Regions from separate parts of the Enterobacter cloacae complex sp. genome, predicted to be linked through region 1. Evidence: predicted binding sites of a transcription regulator. Region 1 holds the regulator's gene; the other holds the start of a gene.

Region 1 (4,212 bases):
AAAGACGGTAGTTAATTCGAGGGTATTTCTGACTACCCCTGACCTTTTGGTCTTTTCTGTTTTTCGCCGTTTAAGGCGTTTTAATTCGTCAAAGAGGAATAATCTATGCGTACGTTCAGTGGCAAACGTAGTGCGCTGGCGCTGGCTATCGCCGGTGTGACAGCAATGTCGGGCCTGGTGATTGCGCCAGAGGCAAAAGCAGCAGGCTTCATTGAAGATTCCACCCTCACGGGCGGTATTTATTACTGGCAGCGTGAGCGTGACCGTAAAGACGTCACTGAAAATAAATACAAAACCAACCTTTCTCACTCGACCTGGAACGCCAACCTGGATTTCCAGTCGGGATATGCCGCCGATATGTTCGGGATTGATATTGCTGCTTTCACCGCAATTGAAATGGCCGAAAATGGCGACAGCGGCCACCCGAACGAAATTGCGTTCTCCTCCAGCAATAAAGCCTACGACGAAGACTGGTCCGGCGATAAAAGCGGTATCAGCCTCTATAAAGCGGCGGCAAAATTCAAATATGGTCCGGTCTGGGCGCGCGGGGGGTATATCCAGCCAACAGGACAAACGCTGTTAGCGCCGCACTGGAGCTTTATGCCAGGTACCTATCAGGGGGCGGAAGCCGGCGCTAATTTTGACTACGGCGATGCGGGGGCGTTGAGCTTCTCCTATATGTGGACCAACGAGTACAAAGCGCCGTGGCACATTGAGATGGACAAGTTCTACCAGAACGATAAAAAAACCAAAGTCGAGTATCTCCACTCTCTTGGCGCGAAGTATGACTTTAAAAACGATCTGGTGCTGGAAGCGGCGTTCGGTCAGGCTGAAGGCTATATCGATCAGTACTTTGCTAAGGCCAGCTATAAATTTGATATCGCAGGTAGCCCGCTGAGTACCAGCTATCAGTTCTACGGCACGCGCGATAAGGTCAGCGATGGCAGCGTAAATGATATCTATGACGGTACCGCATGGTTGCAGGCGCTGACCTTCGGCTACAAGGTCGGCCAGGTTGATTTACGCCTGGAAGGGACGTGGGTTAAGGCCGAAGGGCAGCAGGGTTACTTCCTGCAACGTATGACGCCTACCTACGCCTCCTCTAACGGTCGTCTGGATATCTGGTGGGATAACCGCTCTGACTTTAACGCCGACGGCGAAAAGGCGGTCTTCTTCGGCGCAATGTATGACCTGAAAAACTGGAACCTGCCCGGATGGGCAGTGGGAGCATCCTACGCGTACGCCTGGGATGCGAAGCCCGGGGATATGGCAACGCCAGACGCGTACTACGATCCAAACTACCGTCTGAAAGAGTCTTCATACAGCCTGGATGCGATTTACACCCTTCAGGAGGGCCGTGCGAAAGGCACGATGTTCAAACTGCACTTCACCCAGTATGACAACCACTCCGATATCCCGAGCTACGCGGGCGGCTACGGCAACATCTTCCAGGATGAACGTGACGTGAAATTCATGGTCATTGCGCCATTTACCATCTTCTGATGAATGCTGCGGCGGGCGGTGTCCCGCCGTTATGGAGACTGAACATGATGAATAAAAGGGTAATCGTTGCGTTGCTGGCCTTCGGGCTGGTGGCATGCGTGCAGGATCAGGCGCCGAAAGAGGACTCCCGTCTGAAAGAGGCCTACAGCGCGTGCATCAATACCGCACAGGGTTCTCCTGAGAAGATTGAGGCCTGTCAAAGCGTGCTGAACGTGCTGAAAAAAGACAAAGCCCATGAGCAATTCGCCACGCAGGAAAACGTTCGCGTGATGGATTACCAGGCCTGCATTCAGGCGCGTAAAACCGGTAACGATCAGGAAGTGGCGAAGCGTTGCGATAAGATCTGGAACGAGATACGCAATAACAATAAATAAGTTGCTTTACGCCCGGTGGCGCAGTGTCACCGGGCTTTTTTCAGGCAAAAAAAAAGCCAACCTCACGGCTGGCTCAGAGTATGAACACTCACTTATTTTGCGTCGTGCGCATGTTCATTTTCGCGGCAATCCCCTTCAGCGCAGTGACCATACAGGTACAGGCTGTGGTTAGTCAGGCGGATGCCATGACGGGCGGCGATTTCACGCTGGCGTGATTCAATGGAATCATCGCTAAATTCAATGACCTTGCCACAGTCGAGGCAGATCAGGTGATCGTGGTGGTGCTGCTGAGTCAGTTCGAACACGGACTTGCCGCCTTCGAAATTATGACGAGTAACAATGCCCGCGTCGTCAAACTGGTTCAGCACACGATAGACGGTTGCCAGCCCAATCTCTTCACCCATATCGATAAGACGCTTGTAAAGGTCTTCCGCACTGACATGGTGATTGTCTGGCCCCTGAAGCACTTCAAGGATTTTTAACCGAGGAAGCGTTACTTTCAGGCCAGCTTTCTTTAATGCGGTATTGTTGTCAGTCATGCGGAATCTGTCCTGTTGCTAAACGATTCACTTCAAAAGAAGAAGTGACAGAAAATGCACTTGGGATAATGCGTCTCATTATAGAACTGCCATGCCTAAATGAAAACTGCAAGTCTCAAGCAAAGTATGCTTATAAAAACGTGGTATCACCAATAAACTTGTTCGATGGCACCCACTTTTTACCAGGGGGATATTGTACAGGTCTGAGCGAAAAAGTTAAAAGTTTGTAGCAATTAATTTAATCGGTTTTACCTGGAAAACGGGCGCAACCGGAGCTGCGCCGCAGGGATATCAGGCGTTAAGGATATCGTCCAAGTTCAACTCTTCGCGAACCTGCTTAACCCATTTCTCTACGCGCTCAGCGGTCAGCTCTGGCTGGCGGTCTTCGTCAATGGCCAGGCCAACGAAGTGCTCGTCATCTGCCAGACCTTTAGAAGCCTCGAAGTGATAGCCCGCCGTTGGCCAGTGACCGACGATCGCCGCGCCGCGTGGCTCAATGATGTCGCGAATGGTGCCCAGCGCATCACAGAAATACTCCGCATAATCTTCCTGATCGCCGCAGCCGAACAGGGCAACCAGCTTGCCGTTGAAGTCAACTTCTTCCAGCGTCGGGAAGAAATCGTCCCAGTCACACTGGGCTTCACCGTAGTACCAGGTCGGGATGCCCAGCAGCAGGATGTCATAGCCCTCGAGATCTTCTTTGCTGCTCTTGGCGATGTCATGCACATCAGCAACGTCTTTACCGAGCTGTTTTTGAATGTTTTTTGCGATATTTTCAGTATTGCCGGTATCACTGCCAAAGAAAATGCCGATGATTGCCATGAGTAAAATAACCTCTTGAAACTTAATGGTATGGTGGCGCAAATTGTCCACGGATAAGGGCAATAATAGCAGAACAGACAACCCTGCGGAAACAGCTATCACGCAGGACTGCACTCTGTGCTACATGAAAAAGGTAATATTGAGGATTTTCTGACTCACGCCTTGCCGCGTAACGTCTCAAGCTGGGCGATCAGCATCTCTTCGATCAGTTCGCTGCGGCTTATGTTGCGCGCGTCAGCTAACGCGTTAAGCGCATCGACGGCATCGGCATTCAGCTTCAGTTCGACACGCTTAAGCCCACGATTTTTATCGCGTTTAAGCTGGTTGCGTTTATTGATACGCAGCTGTTCATCGCGCGAAAGCGGATTCGTTTTCGGTCGTCCCGGTCGACGCTCATTCGCGAACAGATCTAGTGTCGTACGGTCCGTTTGTTCTTTGGCCATGATTCTGAGACTTCGGGGGATACACGCCGCCCTGCTAATGCCCGGGCGATAAGCGCGCCATCATACATCACCCAAATCCACACGCCAACGACTGGAAGCCCGTCGTCTTCCGGTCGCTGGCTTTTTAATCAATTCGCGGTATCAGTGAGATAGCGGCGAATGGCGCGCAGGACGGCGTCAGGTTTTTCTGCATGTACCCAGTGCCCGGCACCGGCAATGACGTGAGCGCGTGCCTGCGGGAATTGCGCCAGCAGCGCGTCACGGTACGCATCAGTAACGTAAGGAGAGTTGCCGCCACGAATGAAGAGGGTAGGGTGCGGCCAGGCGGGGACGGTTTCCCAGCCCACAATATGCGAATACTGATCCCACAGGACCGGAACGTTAAAGCGCCATTGTCCGTCGACAAATGATTTCAGCAGAAACTGCACCACGCCTTCTTCATCGAGATGCTCGCGCATAACGGCAGCCGCCTGCTGGCGTGTGGAGACGCCTGACGCCGTCACGGCGTTGATGGCAGCGAAAATCTCATCG
Region 2 (4,212 bases), 570 kb from region 1:
TTACGATAATAAATGAGCGGTTCCCGTCACGCAGAGAGTTCACCCCGTCAGCGACGATCTTCAGGGCGTCGATATCCAGACCGGAGTCGGTCTCGTCGAGAATGCACAGCTCCGGCTCAAGCACCGCCATTTGCAGAATATCGTTACGTTTTTTCTCACCGCCGGAGAAACCCACGTTTACCGAGCGAGTGAGCAGATCTTCCGGCATTTTCAGCAGCTTAATTTTCTCTTCCATCAGATCCTGGAAGTCAAAGCGATCCAGCGCCTCAAGTCCGCGATACTTGCGCACCGCGTTCAGCGCGGTTTGCAGGAAGAACTGGTTGCTGACGCCCGGAATTTCCACCGGATACTGGAAGGCCATAAAGATGCCTTCACCGGCACGCTCTTCCGGCGACATCTCCAGCAGATCTTTGCCGTTAAACTCAACGGAGCCGCTTATGACTTCATAGTCCTCGCGTCCTGCCAGCGTCGCTGAAAGCGTACTTTTCCCGGAGCCGTTTGGCCCCATGATGGCGTGAACTTCACCCGGCTTGACGTCAAAATTGAGGCCACGCAGGATCGCTTTCTCTTCCACGCTGACCTGTAAATCTTTAATGCTTAACATGTACTTTCCTTAACCGACGCTGTGTTCAAGACTAATGGCGAGGAGTTTCTGGGCTTCAACGGCAAATTCCAGCGGCAGTTCGGAGAACACGTCCTTACAGAAGCCGTTAACAATCATTGAAATCGCATCTTCTTCACTGATCCCGCGTTGCAGGCAGTAGAAAAGCTGATCTTCACCGATGCGTGACGTGGTCGCCTCGTGCTCCAGCTGGGCGCTGTTATTGCGGCACTCGACGTACGGGAAGGTATGTGCCCCGCAGTCGGCGCCAATCAGCATGGAATCGCACTGGGTGAAGTTACGCGCGTTGGTGGCCGTCGGCATGATTTTCACCAGCCCGCGATAGCTGTTCTGGCTGTGTCCGGCGGAGATCCCTTTCGAGATGATGGTCGATTTGGTGTTTTTACCGATGTGGATCATCTTGGTGCCGGTATCGGCCTGCTGATGACCGCTGGTCAGCGCCACGGAGTAAAATTCCCCGATGGAGTTATCCCCGCGCAGGATGCAACTCGGGTATTTCCAGGTAATGGCGGAGCCGGTTTCTGACTGCGTCCAGGACATTTTGCTGTTTTCGCCTTCGCACAGCGCGCGCTTGGTGACGAAGTTCAGAATACCGCCAGTATTGCCGTCGCCCGGGAACCAGTTCTGCACCGTAGAGTATTTCACTTCCGCGTCTTTATGGATGATCACCTCAACCACCGCCGCGTGCAGCTGGTAGCTGTCGCGCACCGGCGCGGAACAGCCTTCGATATAGCTGACGTAGCTGCCCTCGTCCGCCACCAGAATGGTGCGTTCAAACTGCCCGGTTTTTTCTGCGTTGATGCGGAAATAGGTCGAGAGCTCCATCGGGCAGCGTACGCCTTTCGGCACGTAGATAAAGGTGCCGTCTGACGCCACCGCCGCATTCAGTGCGGCAAAGAAGTTATCGTTACTGGGCACCACGGTGCCGATGTATTTTTTCACCAGCTCAGGGTGATCGTGAATGGCTTCACCAAAGGAGCAGAAAATAATCCCCTGCTCCGCCAGCTTTTCACGGTAGGTGGTCGCCACCGAGACGGAGTCAAAAATGGCGTCTACCGCCACCTCTTTACCCTCGCGCACGGGCACGCCGAGCTGATTGAACGCCTCTTCCACCTCTTTGCTCAGGAAGCTGTTCTCTGCACCGGTTTGCTGTACCGCGCCGGGCTGCGAGGCACAGGTGTCATCACAGCTGCCGCAGGACGGCGCGGAGTAGTAGCTGTAATCCTGATAGTTCAGCTTATCGTAGTGCGCTTTCAGCCAGTGGGGCTCTTCCATCTCCTGCCACGCACGAAACGCGCTCAGGCGAAACGCCAGCATCCATTCAGGCTCGTTACGTTTGGCTGAAATAGCGCGCACGACATCTTCACTGATGCCTTTCGCCAGCTCATCGGTTTGCAGCTGCGTGAAGAACCCCTCTTTGTAGTTGAGGTTTCCGCCGCTCCAGGTGTTTACATCACTCGTTGCTTCAGTATTACGAGACATAGTACCGCCTATACCCCAAAGCTTTCGCCGCAGCCACATTCGTTCTGGGCTTTCGGGTTATGAAATTTGAATAACTGGTTTAAACCTTCACGAACGTAGTCGACTTCAGTTCCATCGATAAACGGCATAGCCTGTAGCGCGACGTAGAGCTTAGCGCCGTCAGTTTCAAAGACCAGGTCATCCTTTGCAGGTTCGGTGACGGTGTCCAGCACGTAGCCAAACCCCGCGCAGCCCGTCTGCTTAACGCCTAAACGTACGCCGAGGATGTCGGGGTTTTTAGCCACCAGCTCATGAATGTGCGCCGCCGCCGCAGGCCTAAGCGTTAAGCCACGCCAGGCAAAATCGGCCGGATTGAAGGTTTCTGAATGCAATTCCATAGGTCCACCTCATCTGATAAGCCACCAGGGCATAACACCATGTTAGTGATAACGATTATCACTTCAACCCCCTGACAGCAGGGGCTTTGGGCTAAACCGCCCTTTTTGGCTACTTTCTTTAAGCATAGACCCTGTGACGGGATGCGGATGGGATGGTGATAGTTGTTCAATGCATTGATAAATAATGCATTTCAGAGAAAAGGCGGTAAGGTGAAGGGCAAAAAGAAAAATTGTATTGGTAATACCTATTTTTGAGATAGCTATCGTTCGATAAGAAAGTGTACTGGAGCAAACAAAAAGGCCCTGACGGACCCCTTAACTTCAGTGATGGAACGCGACGGCAAAGCCCTGTTCACGCCAGTGGTCGAGCTGTTGCTGCTGGCGAGGCGTTGGATCTTTACCGGTCCAGACGAAAATTTTTTGCCCCGGGAAGAGTTCCGGACGCGGAGAATCAATCGGCTCGGCCAGCACGTCAATATGCCAGCCCTTGTAGGCCAGACGGGCCGCTTCCAGCCACAAATGCGTACGGTCGTCGCACTCCCACCCTATCAGCAGCGCGTCTTTACCGGCTTTTTTGCGCGATTCCACCAGGCTTGTAACGGCAAACTCAATCAGGACGCCATCAAGCAGGCTCGCCATATGGCGCACCGTATTCTGGTCCTGGTTCATTCGCTGTCGTACAGGGGTGATGATGTTATCAATCAGAACATCCATCGCATGATCGCGACGGAACTCACCGATTTTGGCGCGCAGCTTTGCCGGATTGGCGTAGCGCAGAACGGTTAACATCTCTTCCTGAAACGATGCCCAGTTCCCCTGAGTCATCACTTCTGTATTTTCAAGAAGCGCTTTTACTTTGCCGACCGAAACACCCGTTTTCATCAGGCGTTTGATCTCTTCGATACGCAGGATATCTTCATCGTCAAACTGACGATGACCCCCTTCGCTGCGCTGCGGCTTCAACAATCCATAACGGCGCTGCCAGGCACGCAGCGTAACGGGGTTGATACCGCATCGTTCGGCCACTTCGCCGATACTGTAATAGGCCATTAACTCCCTCACGCACAACACTTCCATACCTAACCAAACCAACCTTATCAGATTGTACAATATATTTGTATAACTAACTCCGGCTTCGGAGGCAAGTGAATGGCCCAAAGAACCACCCACTCGTTAATGTATTGTTGTATAAATTTAGCCAAACGTACAGGTAACTCTTAAGAGTTACGTACAGGATTTCTAAAAATCGTATTTTTTCTCTGGCCAGGCAATTGCCGGAATGCCCCCCAGTTGCGGGCTGGCGAACAGATGTCCCTGGAACTGAGAAATGCCGGCAGATTCCAGCCACATCCACTCTTCAGCCAGCTCTACGCCGACTGCGCAGAACATAATTTCCAGGGACGCGCAGCATTTAATGATCGCCTGAACGATAGCCTGACGCGGGCCGCTCTTGTGCACGTTGGCAATCAAATCACGATTAATCTTAATTCTGTCCGGCTGGAACTGGGCCAGCAGTTGCAGGCCGGCGAACCCCGCACCAAAGTGATCGATGGTCACGCTAATACCGGCGCTTTTAAGCTGTCTGACCGCGCTGGTGAACTCTTCAAAGCGCGAGATCGCCTCACTCTCGGTAAACTCGACCACAATTTGTTCCGGCACAAAACCGTTCGCCTCTATTACCATAAGTAAAAAATCGACGGCACCGGGTACATTGACCAGCGTCATTGGCAG

What was found. Region 1 encodes Fur, which represses iron uptake genes when iron is present. Its sites were predicted from a motif close to ATAATAATGAGAACNACTATCAA; they were not measured.
Region 2: a site for Fur is predicted at 2,521-2,543, ahead of sufA (Fe-S cluster assembly scaffold SufA). Genes of this name have one in related genera too.

Annotation. Positions count from the first base shown of each region.
Region 1 covers NZ_LT991957.1:3,448,762-3,452,973, forward strand. Annotated here, with positions in the region: gene chiP (chitoporin ChiP) at 106-1,503, shown strand; gene chiQ (ChiQ/YbfN family lipoprotein) at 1,551-1,877, shown strand; gene fur (ferric iron uptake transcriptional regulator) at 1,970-2,416, opposite strand; gene fldA (flavodoxin FldA) at 2,708-3,238, opposite strand; gene ybfE (LexA regulated protein) at 3,394-3,681, opposite strand; gene ybfF (esterase) at 3,810-4,212, opposite strand, start outside.
Region 2 covers NZ_LT991957.1:4,019,134-4,023,345, reverse strand. Annotated here, with positions in the region: gene sufC (Fe-S cluster assembly ATPase SufC) at 1-604, opposite strand, end outside; gene sufB (Fe-S cluster assembly protein SufB) at 614-2,104, opposite strand; gene sufA (Fe-S cluster assembly scaffold SufA) at 2,113-2,481, opposite strand; gene DBR02_RS19805 (MerR family transcriptional regulator) at 2,803-3,531, opposite strand; gene DBR02_RS19800 (diguanylate phosphodiesterase) at 3,721-4,212, opposite strand, start outside.